DNA from 2 places in the Saccharibacillus sp. WB 17 genome. Region 1 is predicted to be linked to the other one. Evidence: predicted binding sites of a transcription regulator. Region 1 holds the regulator's gene; the other holds the start of a gene.

The links. Region 1 encodes Rex, which represses fermentation and respiration genes when NADH is low (regulators of the CRP and FNR family bind a similar motif). Its sites were predicted from a motif close to TTGTGAAATATTTCACAA; they were not measured.
Region 2: FTE24_RS07945 (FAD:protein FMN transferase) is a predicted target of Rex. The motif match lies at 3,237-3,254, and genes of this name have one in related genera.

What each region holds. Positions count from the first base shown of each region.
Region 1 is NZ_VPFK02000044.1:31,689-37,469, reverse strand. It holds gene dinG (ATP-dependent DNA helicase DinG) at 1-1,170, shown strand, start outside; gene FTE24_RS19845 (redox-sensing transcriptional repressor Rex) at 1,195-1,872, shown strand; gene FTE24_RS19840 (amidohydrolase) at 1,835-3,145, shown strand; gene FTE24_RS19835 (DUF5590 domain-containing protein) at 3,171-3,689, shown strand; gene FTE24_RS19830 (heavy-metal-associated domain-containing protein) at 4,227-4,772, shown strand; gene FTE24_RS19825 (AAA family ATPase) at 4,765-5,781, shown strand, end outside.
Region 2 is NZ_VPFK02000015.1:148,454-154,234, forward strand. It holds gene FTE24_RS07930 (cyclodeaminase/cyclohydrolase family protein) at 1-345, opposite strand, end outside; gene FTE24_RS07935 (Gfo/Idh/MocA family protein) at 536-1,519, shown strand; gene FTE24_RS07940 (glycine betaine uptake BCCT transporter) at 1,625-3,181, shown strand; gene FTE24_RS07945 (FAD:protein FMN transferase) at 3,344-4,396, shown strand; gene FTE24_RS07950 (methyl-accepting chemotaxis protein) at 4,534-5,781, opposite strand, start outside.

The sequences.
Region 1 (5,781 bases):
GGCCAGCATACGCTGCGCCTGACGGCGGGCGAATATCCGAAAGGCTGGGATACGCTCTCGACGCTGGAAGACCAGATCTACGTCGGGCTCGGCGAAGCGATCCGCCGCGGGGAACGCATGGCGGCTTCCGTCAAGGAAGACAGCGGCGACTACACGGCCGAAGGTCTGGCGACCGATATTTCGGGTCTGTTCAAAGACCTGTCCGAAGCGCGCGAATCGCTGCGGTTCTTCATGCGGCTCGACGACGGAAGCACGGTCTACTGGCTCGAAGGCAGCTCGCAGTTCAAAAGCAAGTCGCTGCAAATGTACGCGGTGCCGATCGACGTCAGCGCCCAGCTGCAGCAGCACTTTTTTGATAAAAAGAAAAGCGTCGTTCTCACTTCGGCCACGCTCGCCGTGGACAAAAAGTTCGACTACATGATCGATCAGCTGGGTCTGCGGGAAGCGGCTGTGCAAAAAAGGCTGTTGACGGAAGTGCTGCCGTCGCCGTTCAATTACCGGGAGCAGGCGCTGCTGATCGTCCCGCGCGATTTCCCGAGCGTCAAAGGGCAGATGGCCGACGCTTCGTTCCTCGCCGCGCTGACCGATTCGCTGGCGCGCACGGCGGAAGCGACGCAGGGACGCATGCTCGTGCTGTTCACGTCGTACCGGATGCTGCGCCAGGTGTACGATCCGCTCAAGGAACTGCTCGGCGCTTCCGGCATTTCGCTGATTGGGCAGGGCGTCGACAGCGGAAGCCGAAGCCGCCTCACCCGGCGGTTTCAGGAGAACGCGAAAACGGTGCTGCTCGGCACGAGCAGTTTCTGGGAAGGGGTCGATATTCCCGGCGACGCGCTGACGTGCCTCGCTATCGTGCGGCTGCCGTTCCAGCCTCCGAGCCATCCGCTGCTGGAAGCCAAAAGCGAACTGCTCAAGCGCCAGAACCTCAACCCGTTCATGAAGCTGTCCGTGCCGCAGGCCGTTATCCGCTTCAAGCAGGGGTTCGGCCGCCTGGTGCGTACGCGCCGCGACCGCGGCATCGTGATCGTCTACGATACGCGCGTGATCGAATCGTATTACGGCAAATACTTTTTATACTCGCTTCCGGGTCCCAAAATGGAGCATATGGCGCTCGACCAAATCGTGCCGAGAGTCGCCGAATGGCTGGAACCGGAAGAGAAGTCGGATTAACTTTTCCCCTGGGAGGGACATGGAATGAAAGCGGAAAAAATTTCGGAAGCCGTCGTTCGTAGACTTCCCGTTTACCTGCGTCACCTGACCGAACTGCACAAACGCGAAGTGATGACGGTGTCGTCGCAGGAACTCGGGCAGAAACTGGATCTCAATCCGGCCCAAATCCGGAAAGACCTTGCGTATTTCGGCGATTTCGGCCGAAAAGGCATCGGCTACGACGTCTCGTACCTGATCGAGAAAATTCGCCATATCCTCAAGCTGGACCGTCCGATCAACGTGGCCCTGATCGGCGCCGGCAATCTGGGACATGCGCTGTCCAACTATAATATGTACCTCAAGGAAAGCATGAAGATCGTCGCCGTGTTCGACTCGTACGCGCCGAAGGTCGGCACGCAGATCAACAAGCTGACCGTTCAGCCGATCGAACAACTGAAGCCGACCGTGCAGGAGAAAAACATTCGCGTCGGCATCATCACCGTGCCCGATTCCGAAGCGCAGCGCGTCGCCGACCAGCTGGTCGAAGCCGGCGTCGAAGCGATTTTGAATTTTGCGCCGACCGTGCTCAAAGTGCCGGCCGATGTGCGGATCCATGCGGCCGATTTTACGACCGACCTGCTCAGCCTGGCTTACTACCTCGATAACGGAAAGGAAACCGAAACCCATGACAACGACAAACCATCCGAACAAGTGGATCGTTAGAAACGGCGTATTCGCCACCGGCGAACGGGAAGGGGTCGTCCGCGGCTGCATGATCGTCGACGGAGACACCATCGCCTATATCGGAACCGAAGAACCGGAAGACGCGCGCGATCTGCCGTCGATCGACGGCAAAGGACTGCTGTTTATGCCGGGTCTCGTCAACAGCCACGGCCATACGGCCATGTCGCTGCTGCGCGGATACGGCGACGATATGGTGCTGCAGGAATGGCTGCAGACCAAAATGTGGCCGATGGAAGCCAAGTTCACGTCGGACGACGTGTACTGGGGCAGTTCGCTGTCGATCGTCGAGATGCTCAAAAGCGGCACGACGACGTTCCTCGACATGTACGACCATATGGACCGCGTGGCCGAAGCGGTCGTCCAATCCGGCATGCGGGCGTCGCTGACGCGCGGCGTGATCGGGCTGTGCTCGCAGCAGGAACAAGACGACAAGCTGAATGACGCGATCTCGTTCGCCAAAAACTGGCATGGCCAGGCGGATGGACGCATCACGGTCATGATGTCGCCGCACGCGCCTTATACGTGCCCGCCCGCTTTTATCGAGCGTTTCGTACAGGCGGCGCACGATCTGGATCTGCCGCTGCATACGCATATGTCGGAAACGGCGGCGGAAGTGGAGCAGAACGTACGCGAATACGGGCTGCGTCCGGTCGCGCATCTGGAGAAGCTCGGCTTCTTCTCCCGCCCGTCGATGGTGGCGCATGCCGTCCATTTGACGGACGAAGAGATCGCGATGCTTGCGGCCAACCGGATAGCCGTCTCGCACAATCCGGGCAGCAACCTGAAGCTTGCGAGCGGCGTGGCGAAAGTGCCGCAGCTGCTCAAAGCGGGCGTCGTCGTGTCGCTCGGCACAGACGGCGCAGCCAGCAACAACAATCTCGACATGTTCGAAGAGATGCGTCTGGCCGCGCTGATCCACAAAGGCGTGTCGGGCGATCCGACCGCCGTGCCGGCAGCCGAAGCGCTGCGCATGGCGACGCTGCATGGCGCGCAGTCGCTGTACCTCGACAATCTGGGCACGCTCGAAGCCGGCATGAAAGCGGACTTCGTCGCGCTCGATATCGAGCAGGCCCATTTCCTGCCGCGCACCGATTACGTGTCGCATGCCGTGTATTCGGCGGCCGGTCAGGACGTGCGGCATGTATGGGTAGACGGCATCCAGATCGTCAAGAACCGCGAGTGCCTGACGCTGGACGAAGAGAAAATCCGGTTCGAGGCCCAGTCGGCTTTCGAAGGGCTGTTGGCCCGCTAAGCCGGACACCGGGAGGATACACAACGTGAGCAAGCGCACGAAAGTCATTTTGCTGACCCTGCTCGTCGTGCTGATTTTGCTGGCGGGAGCGTATTTGTACTATATGCTCTCGATGCAGGGCAGAACGGACGAACGCAACGCGGCGATCGCTTCGGCGCGTACGCAGGGACAGCTGACGGAAATCGAACGGGCCGACAAATGGGTCTGGGGCGAAAATTCGATCTTCTGGGTCGTTCAAGGAACGACGGCGTCCGGCGAGGAGCAGTATGTCTGGCTGAAATATACGCCGGAAGGCACTCCGGCATCGGGCGAGAACGCGTTTCGCTCGATGCCGGTCGCCGGAACGATCACCCGGGAAGACATGTGGGATCGGGCCGAAGCGGAGCTTCCGGACGCCAAACTGATCCGGATGCTTCCGGGCGTGTACGGCAACCAATACGTCTGGCAGGTGTTCTACGAACAGCAAGATACGCATTACTACCGCTTCTACAGTCTCAAAGACGGCAGCGCCGTCGGAGAAGCGTTCGATCTGCCGGATTGGTAAGCCGAAGTGTTCGGCAATCTTCCGGCGCATAGCGTATAGAAAAACCCGATTCTCCGAAATGGAGAGTCGGGTTTTTTCGGCGTTCCTCGGATACGTCGGAAAAGGTCGGATAAGTCGGGTACGACGCATACGTCGCCTATTTCGCGCAGAATGAGCCGGATGAGCCGGAGTCGGCTCGACGACGAAAAAGCCTCTTCCCGGACGGGGAAAGGTTTTTTATAGGGCTATAAATGCTGCGCGTTTTTGCACGCTTCTAGGAAGAACCAGGCGGAAAATTGACGTTTTGGCGGTCAAAACCGTGCCAAGCAAGCACCTGCCAAGAGCCGTGCGAATTAGAAAATGGGAAAACGGTGTGATATACTTATGTTTAACGAAGGGGTAAATTTGGATTACAGAAGGAAACGATCGTTGATGGTTTGACGGTTTTGCGTGCGCCAAAAAGCATTTTGCGAAAATGCTCAAAACGGCGCCGTATCGATGATGGATGTCATACTCGGGTCTGAATTTCAAACACAGCATGAAGAGGAGAAATGCCCATTGAAAATCCGTATTCTGCCTATCGCCCTTACAGCGGCTTTGTCGCTGATCGTCCTGCTCGGCGGCTGGTTTCTGTATCGCCAGACCGCAATCGAACGTCCTATCGCAAAAATGCTGCAGAATTACCCCGGCGTTACGAGCGCCCAAGTGGACATTACCCAAAACCGTGCCGTGTTGAAACTCGATCTGGAATCGAATGTCGATCTTCGCGGCATGGTCGCCCAACTTCGCAAAGAAGAAGGCGAACTGCTCAAAAGCCGTTCGGTCGTATTCGATATCGCCGACCATTCCACGCCGGATATCGAAGCGCTGTGGAGAGAAGCTTCCTTCTCGGTCGCCGAAGCGATGGCCAACAAACGGTACACGCTCATTACGGACACGCTGTCCGAAATTCAAACCGAAAATAACGGCTATACGATCTCAAGCGATATGGACGAACATTATATTTACGTAGCTTTAAGCTCCGCTTCGGACGAACAGGCCAACAAGTACATCATTTTGCCGCTGCATGCGGCGCCAGGAATTGGGGGACAAACGAATGCCTAGAGGAATAACGGAAATACTGATCGGTTTCGCGGCGGCGCTCGTTCTTTTCCTCGGTTTTATCGGAGTCAACATGATGCCGTTCGCCGTGCTGGCGCTGGTCGGCGTCGGCATTTTCGCCGTCCTGCAAATGAAGGGCGGACTTGCGGTGGGCGCGGCCCAGGATCGCAAACGCAAAAAGCAAAAGCCGGAAAAGTTCACGTTCGAGCAGATCGGCGGGCAGGACAACTCCAAGCAGGAGCTGCGCGAAGCGCTCGATTTTCTTATTAAGCACGAAGAGATCAAGAAGCTTGGCATTCGTCCGCTCAAAGGCATTCTGCTGACGGGTCCTCCGGGAACCGGCAAGACGCTCATGGCCAAAGCGGCCGCCCATTATACCGATTCCGTGTTCGTCGCCGCTTCGGGCAGCGACTTCGTCGAGATGTACGTTGGCGTCGGCGCGGGCCGGGTCCGCGATCTGTTCAAGGATGCGCGGACCCGCGCAGCCCAGGAGAAAAAGCAGAGCGCGATCATTTTTATCGACGAAATCGACGTGATCGGCGGCAAGCGCGAAGGCGGCCAGCAGCGCGAGTACGACCAGACGCTGAACCAGCTGCTGACCGAGATGGACGGCATCTATAACAACGAAGAACCGCGGATTCTCGTTATCGCCGCGACCAACCGCAAAGAAATGCTCGACAGCGCGCTGCTGCGCCCGGGACGGTTCGACCGCCATATCCAGGTGGACCTGCCGGACAAAAAAGGCCGCAAGCATATTCTCGAACTGCATGCGACAAGCCGTCCGGTATCGCCGGAAGCGGATCTTGACCGGATCGCCGAAGAAGCGTACGGGTTCTCGGGCGCCCAGCTCGAAAGCGTCATGAACGAAGCCGCGATCTACGCGATGCGCGAAAAAGCGGCCATGATCGGGCAGCAGCATCTGTCCCGCGCGATCGACAAAGTCATGCTCGGCGAGAAGACGGACCGCGAGACGAGCGCCGAAGAAAAGCGCCGCGTCGCGATTCACGAACTC
Region 2 (5,781 bases), on a different contig from region 1:
CGGCACTTCGATCGTGCGCAGCGTCGCGGCGACCACCGCTTCGTCGTCTTCGCTCTCGGCCGCTTCGCTCGCTTCCAGATACGCGGCGAAGCCGCGTATGTCTTCGCTCATCAGACGCTCGCAGGCCGAAGCGACTTCCTGCATCTCCCGTTCCGCTTCGTCGATACGGGCCCGCTGCTCCGGCGTGCGTTCCCGATGCGACAGATGGGCCGCCATCGACGTCATGGCCGAGCCGAGCGCCGCGGCCAGCGCCGACGTGCTGCCTCCGCCCGGCGTCGCTTTGGCACTGCCGGCGCGCTCCACGAATTCGCGAATCGTATAATCCCAGGGCGTATTCTCGTTCATACATCGTCACACCTTCCGTTTTCTTTTTCCTGTACAGGGGTCCTGCCTGATGCCTGTTTTCTATTACCCCAATCGGAGAGAGTGGCCTGCCCAGCGTCAAAAACATCGAATGCTAACTTGACGATTCATGTTATGATGAACGAGAATGTTATCGGTATCTTCAATACGTGGACTGGGAGTGGATTTATTCATGATTCGATTCGGGATGATCGGCACGAATTTTATTACGGAACGTTTTATCGACGCGGCGCGGCAGGCCGAAGGGCTGGAACTCGCCGCGGTCTACTCGCGCACGGAAGGACGCGCGCGCGAATTCGCGGACCGTTACGGGATCGAACTTACGTTTACGGACCTGGATGAGATGGCCGCTTCCGACCGGATCGACGCCGTGTATATCGCAAGTCCCAACTCCCTGCATGCGGAGCAATCGATCCTGCTGCTCAAGAGCGGCAAGCACGTGCTCTGCGAAAAGCCCATGGCTTCCAACGCCCGCGAGGTGCGCGACATGTTCGCGGCCGCGGAAGAAGGCGGCGCCGTGCTTATGGAAGCGGTGAAGACGACGCTGCTTCCCTCGTTCGCGCTGCTGCGGCAAAATCTGCACAAAATCGGGCCGATCCGCCGTTACTTCGCAAATTACGGCCAGTATTCTTCACGCTACGATGCGTATAAGGAAGGCATGGTGCTCAACGCGTTCCGGCCGGAGTTCTCAAACGGGGCGCTGATGGACCTCGGGCTGTACTGCATCTATCCGATGGTGCTGCTGTTCGGCAGGCCGGAAGAAGTCAAAGCGACGGCGTACATGCTGGAGTCGGGCGTCGACGGCGAAGGCAGCCTGCTCGCCCGCTACGCGGACATGGACGCGGTCGTGATGTTTTCCAAAATTACCGATTCGCTCGTGCCTTCGGAAATCCAGGGCGAACTCGGCAGCATCCTGATCGACAAGATCAGCGAACCGGGCAGCGTACAGATCCGCTACCGCGACGGCAGCATCGAGGATATCAGCGAGCCGGCCGGCAAGCCGGTCATGAGCTACGAAATCCAGGAATTCGTCGACGTCGTCCGCTCCGGCGACTCCGAGTCTTCCGTCAATTCCCGGGACTGTTCGCTGGCCGCCGCTGAAGTGATGGAAGAAGCGCGCAAGCAGTTCGGACTACTCTACCCCGCCGATCTCTGATCGGCTTTTTTTTCGTTTGGTCCCTTACTGGGTAATTCATGTTCAGTGAGGCCGTTCGGCCGATGCTCAACAATGAATATGTATACTTGGGAAGGGGTTAAATTTATGGTTTTCGCCGTCGCTCTGGCGATCATACTCGCTTTTGTTTTATGGGGGGCTCTGTTTCCCGACCAACTGGGCACTTCCGCGCAGGCGGCTTTGGACTTTTCCACAGAAAAGTTCGGCTGGTTCTACCTGATCGCCGCGTTCGGGTTTCTCATCTTCGCCGTCTATCTCGCGTTCAGCCGCTTCGGCAAGATCAAGCTGGGACAGGACGACGACGAACCCGAATACTCCACGCCGACCTGGTTCGCGATGCTGTTCAGCGCCGGCATGGGCATCGGGCTCGTTTTCTGGGGCGTAGCGGAACCGGTCTCGCATTATATCGATCCGCCGGAAGGCACGGAACCCGGCACGGCGCAGGCGGCCCAGGTCGCGATGCGTTATTCTTTTTTCCACTGGGGACTGCATCCTTGGGCGATCTACTCGGTCATCTCGCTGGCTCTCGCCTACTTCCAGTTCCGCAAAGGGTATAAAGGGCTGATCAGCTCGACGTTCGTGCCGCTGCTCGGCGACCGGGTCAACGGCCCGATCGGCAAAGCGATCGACATTCTGGCCGTCATCGCTACCGCGTTCGGCGTCGCCACCTCGCTCGGACTCGGCACGCTGCAAATCGCGGGCGGCATCCAGCAGATCTTTGGCTATTCCAGTACCATTCTGGTGCAGGTGCTGATCATCGCGGTCGTGACCGTCATCTACCTGATCTCGTCCACGACCGGACTCGACAAAGGTATCCGCATCCTGAGCAACGTGAACATGGTCGCGGCCGCCGCGCTGCTGCTGTTCGTTCTGTTCGTCGGCCCTACGGCGTTCATCTTCGATACGTTCACCGTGACGCTCGGCGGCTACGTGCAGAACATCGTCCAGATGAGCCTGCGCATGACCCCGTTCTCCGACAGCACATGGGTATCGGCCTGGACGCTCTTCTACTGGGCGTGGTGGATCTCCTGGGCGCCGTTCGTCGGCACCTTTATCGCCCGGGTATCGCGCGGACGCACCATTCGCGAATTTATACTCGGCGTCATGCTCGTGCCCAGCCTGTTCGGCTGCTTCTGGTTCGCCGTGTTCGGCGGTTCGGGCATCTACTCCGCGCGCTTTGAAGGCAGCGGCCTTGCGGCAGCCGTCGAAGAAGACGTGACTTCTGCGCTGTTCCTCATGCTGCAAAACCTGCCGCTCGGCATGATCGTCTCCTTCGTCGCGCTGCTGCTGATCGCGATGTTCTTCATCACGTCCGCCGACTCCGCCACGTTCGTGCTCGGCATGCTGTCGTCGAACGGCACGCTGGACCCTTCCGCCAAAATCAAGATTACGTGGGGATTGGTACAGTCGTCGATCGCGGTCGTACTGCTGATCAGCGGCGGGCTGACCGCGCTGCAGACCGCTTCGATCGTCGTCGCGCTGCCTTTTGCGGTTATCATCATCGGCATGTGCTTCTCGCTGTACAAAGCGCTGTCGGAAGAAGACCGGGAGAACCGCAAGCGCGAGAAACGCGTCTTGGCGGAATACAAAGCGATGCTGGACGCCGCCGCGCTGAGAGACAAAGAACTGTCGGCCAAAAAATAATCAAAAATTGGACTAATTTTCGCTGCCGCATCTGTCCTTGCCTGGAGTATGATGAATGTGAGGTCTTTCACAAAGTTCGACTGCTTCGGCAGTCCGGGGAAGACCGATTCTGACAGGACGGTGACTTCAACGATGTGGAAGCATGCGGGAAAAACGATAAGAATGACAGGGGCTCTGCTGGTCCTTGCGTCGATGCTCGGCGGCTGCGGTTCGGAAGCGGACGAACGTACCGGTACGGCGCAGGCAGCAGCGGTCGAGCCGGTGTCGGCCACGTTCTACGTGTATGACACGGTGGCCACGATCAAAATTTACGATCCGAAAGCGACCGAACGCCATCTGGACGATATTCGCGACCTGCTCGGCAAAATCGATCTGGAACTGAGCCGCACCAACGAAGACAGCGACCTGTACCAAGTCAATGCCGAGGCCGGCCGGGCGGCGGTCCCCGTGTCGCAGGGAACGTTCGACGTCGTCAAAATGGCGGTTCGCTACGCGAAAGAGACCGGCGGCCTGCTCGATCCGTCGATCGGTCCGCTGATCAATCTGTGGAATATCGGACACGAGAACGCCAAAGTGCCGGATAAGGCGCAGCTTGAAGCGGCGCGCCGGCTGACCGATTACCGCCGGATCACGTTCGATGAAGCCAAACGGACGATCAAGCTGGAGCGGCCCGGCATGGTGCTCGACCTCGGTTCGATCGGCAAAGGCTATGCGGCGGACCAGGTGTCGCTCTATCTGCGCGAGCACGGATTGGACAGCGCGCTGATCAACCTCGGCGGAAGCAGCATCGTGGCCGTCGGCGCCAAGCCGGGCGGAGCGAATTGGAACGTCGGTCTGCAGGACCCCGATCAGAGCCGCGGCAGCCAGCTGGGCACGATCCGGATCAACGACGAGACGATCGACTCTTCCGGCGTGTACGAACGCTTCTTTATCCAGGGCGGCGTCCGCTACCACCATATCCTCGATCCGCGGACCGGTTACCCGACGCAGAACGGCTTGAAAAGCATCACGATCGTCAGCGAAAACGCGACGGACGCCGATGCCCTCTCCACCGCCGCTTTCGTTATGGGACTTGAAGACGGCATGGCGTATATCGAGCGGCAGCCCGGCGTCGAAGCGTTTTTCGTCACGGACGACAATGCCATCCATGCGACGCAGGGGCTCCGAGACCGGATCATGCTCAGTTCGGCGCTCTACCGGATGGCGGGCGATTAACCGCTTTGCTGATTGTCCAACGTTTTCTTCTCTTTTAAAAAAACCAAAAAACCTCGAACTTTTCGCCGCGGAGCGAAAGGTTCGAGGTTTTTTGCATGATCGACGGGCAGCGTTCGGATCTTTGGGCCAAAAGGCGATTACCCTTTGGCCGGCTCCTGGATCACGAGCCGGTTCAGGCTGACGATCAGCGCTTCAAGTTCGCCGAAGCTGTCGGTCATCCGCCCGGTCATACTGCGCTGCTCTTCCATGCTGGCCAGAATCTGCTCGGAAGCGGCGCTGGACTGTTCGGTAATGCCGGCCACTTCCGACATCTCCCCGACCATCCGGCCGGAGAAATCGCGCAGGCCGGACGACGTCTGCTGCACGCGCTGCGCCTGTTCCAGCACGCTGTGCGCGCTGCGGCGTACGGCCGCGAACACTTCGCCCGTTTTTCGCGTGGACGATTTGCTCTGCTCAAGCGTCTGCAATCCTTCTTCGAGCCGGCGGTCCAGCGCTTCGATCTGCTGTTGGAGTCCGTTCAGGATCTCGCCGATCTGTCCGGCCGATTCGCTGGAGTGGCCGGCAAGCGCGCCCACTTCGCCCGCCACGACCGCGAAGCCCTTGCCGTGATCGCCCGCACGCGCCGCTTCGATCGAAGCGTTCAGCGACAGCAGATGCGTCTGACGGGAAATCTGGTCGATCTGCGTCAAAATATCGGACATGGAACGGCTCGCCTGCGTAAAGTCCTGCATCTGCCGCGACGTCCGGAGCATCGTCTCGTCCAGCTCGTCGATCCGTCCGACCAACGTTTCCATCTGCGAATCGCCTTCGTCGCCCGCCGCGGCGGTCTCTTCAGACAAGCGCTGCATCTCGCCGGCGTATTTCGTCACGTCCTCGATATGGCTGTCGGACACCGAGAGCGCATCGTTGATTCGCGTCACGCTTCCGGCCTGTTCTTCCATGCCCCGGGCTACTTCGCGGAAAGCCAGAATCACTTCGTTCGTGATGCTGCCGACCTCGTTCACTTCAAGCTTCGTCTGTTCCGAGAAACGCTTCAGCCCTTCGGCGGACTGCTGCACGCGTTCCAGCAGGAACTCCACCTGCCGCCCGGCCGTTTCGCTGGCTTCCCGCTGCCGCTCGCTGCTGCGATACATGTGCAGGTTGAGGAACGCGACGCTTACGAGCGCGGCTCCCGTCAGCAGAAACATCGCGAACACGTCCGCGTACAGATCGGTCTTGGACGTCTCGGCCGCGACCTGCGCGCCGTTCATGATCTGGATCGGCATATTGATCAGGACAAGCCCGAAAGCGACCGCAAAATATTTGTAGTGCGGATAGATCAACAGCACGATGCAGAAGATAAGCGCCGTCGACGTTTCGATTTTGCCAAAATTGAAATAAATGCT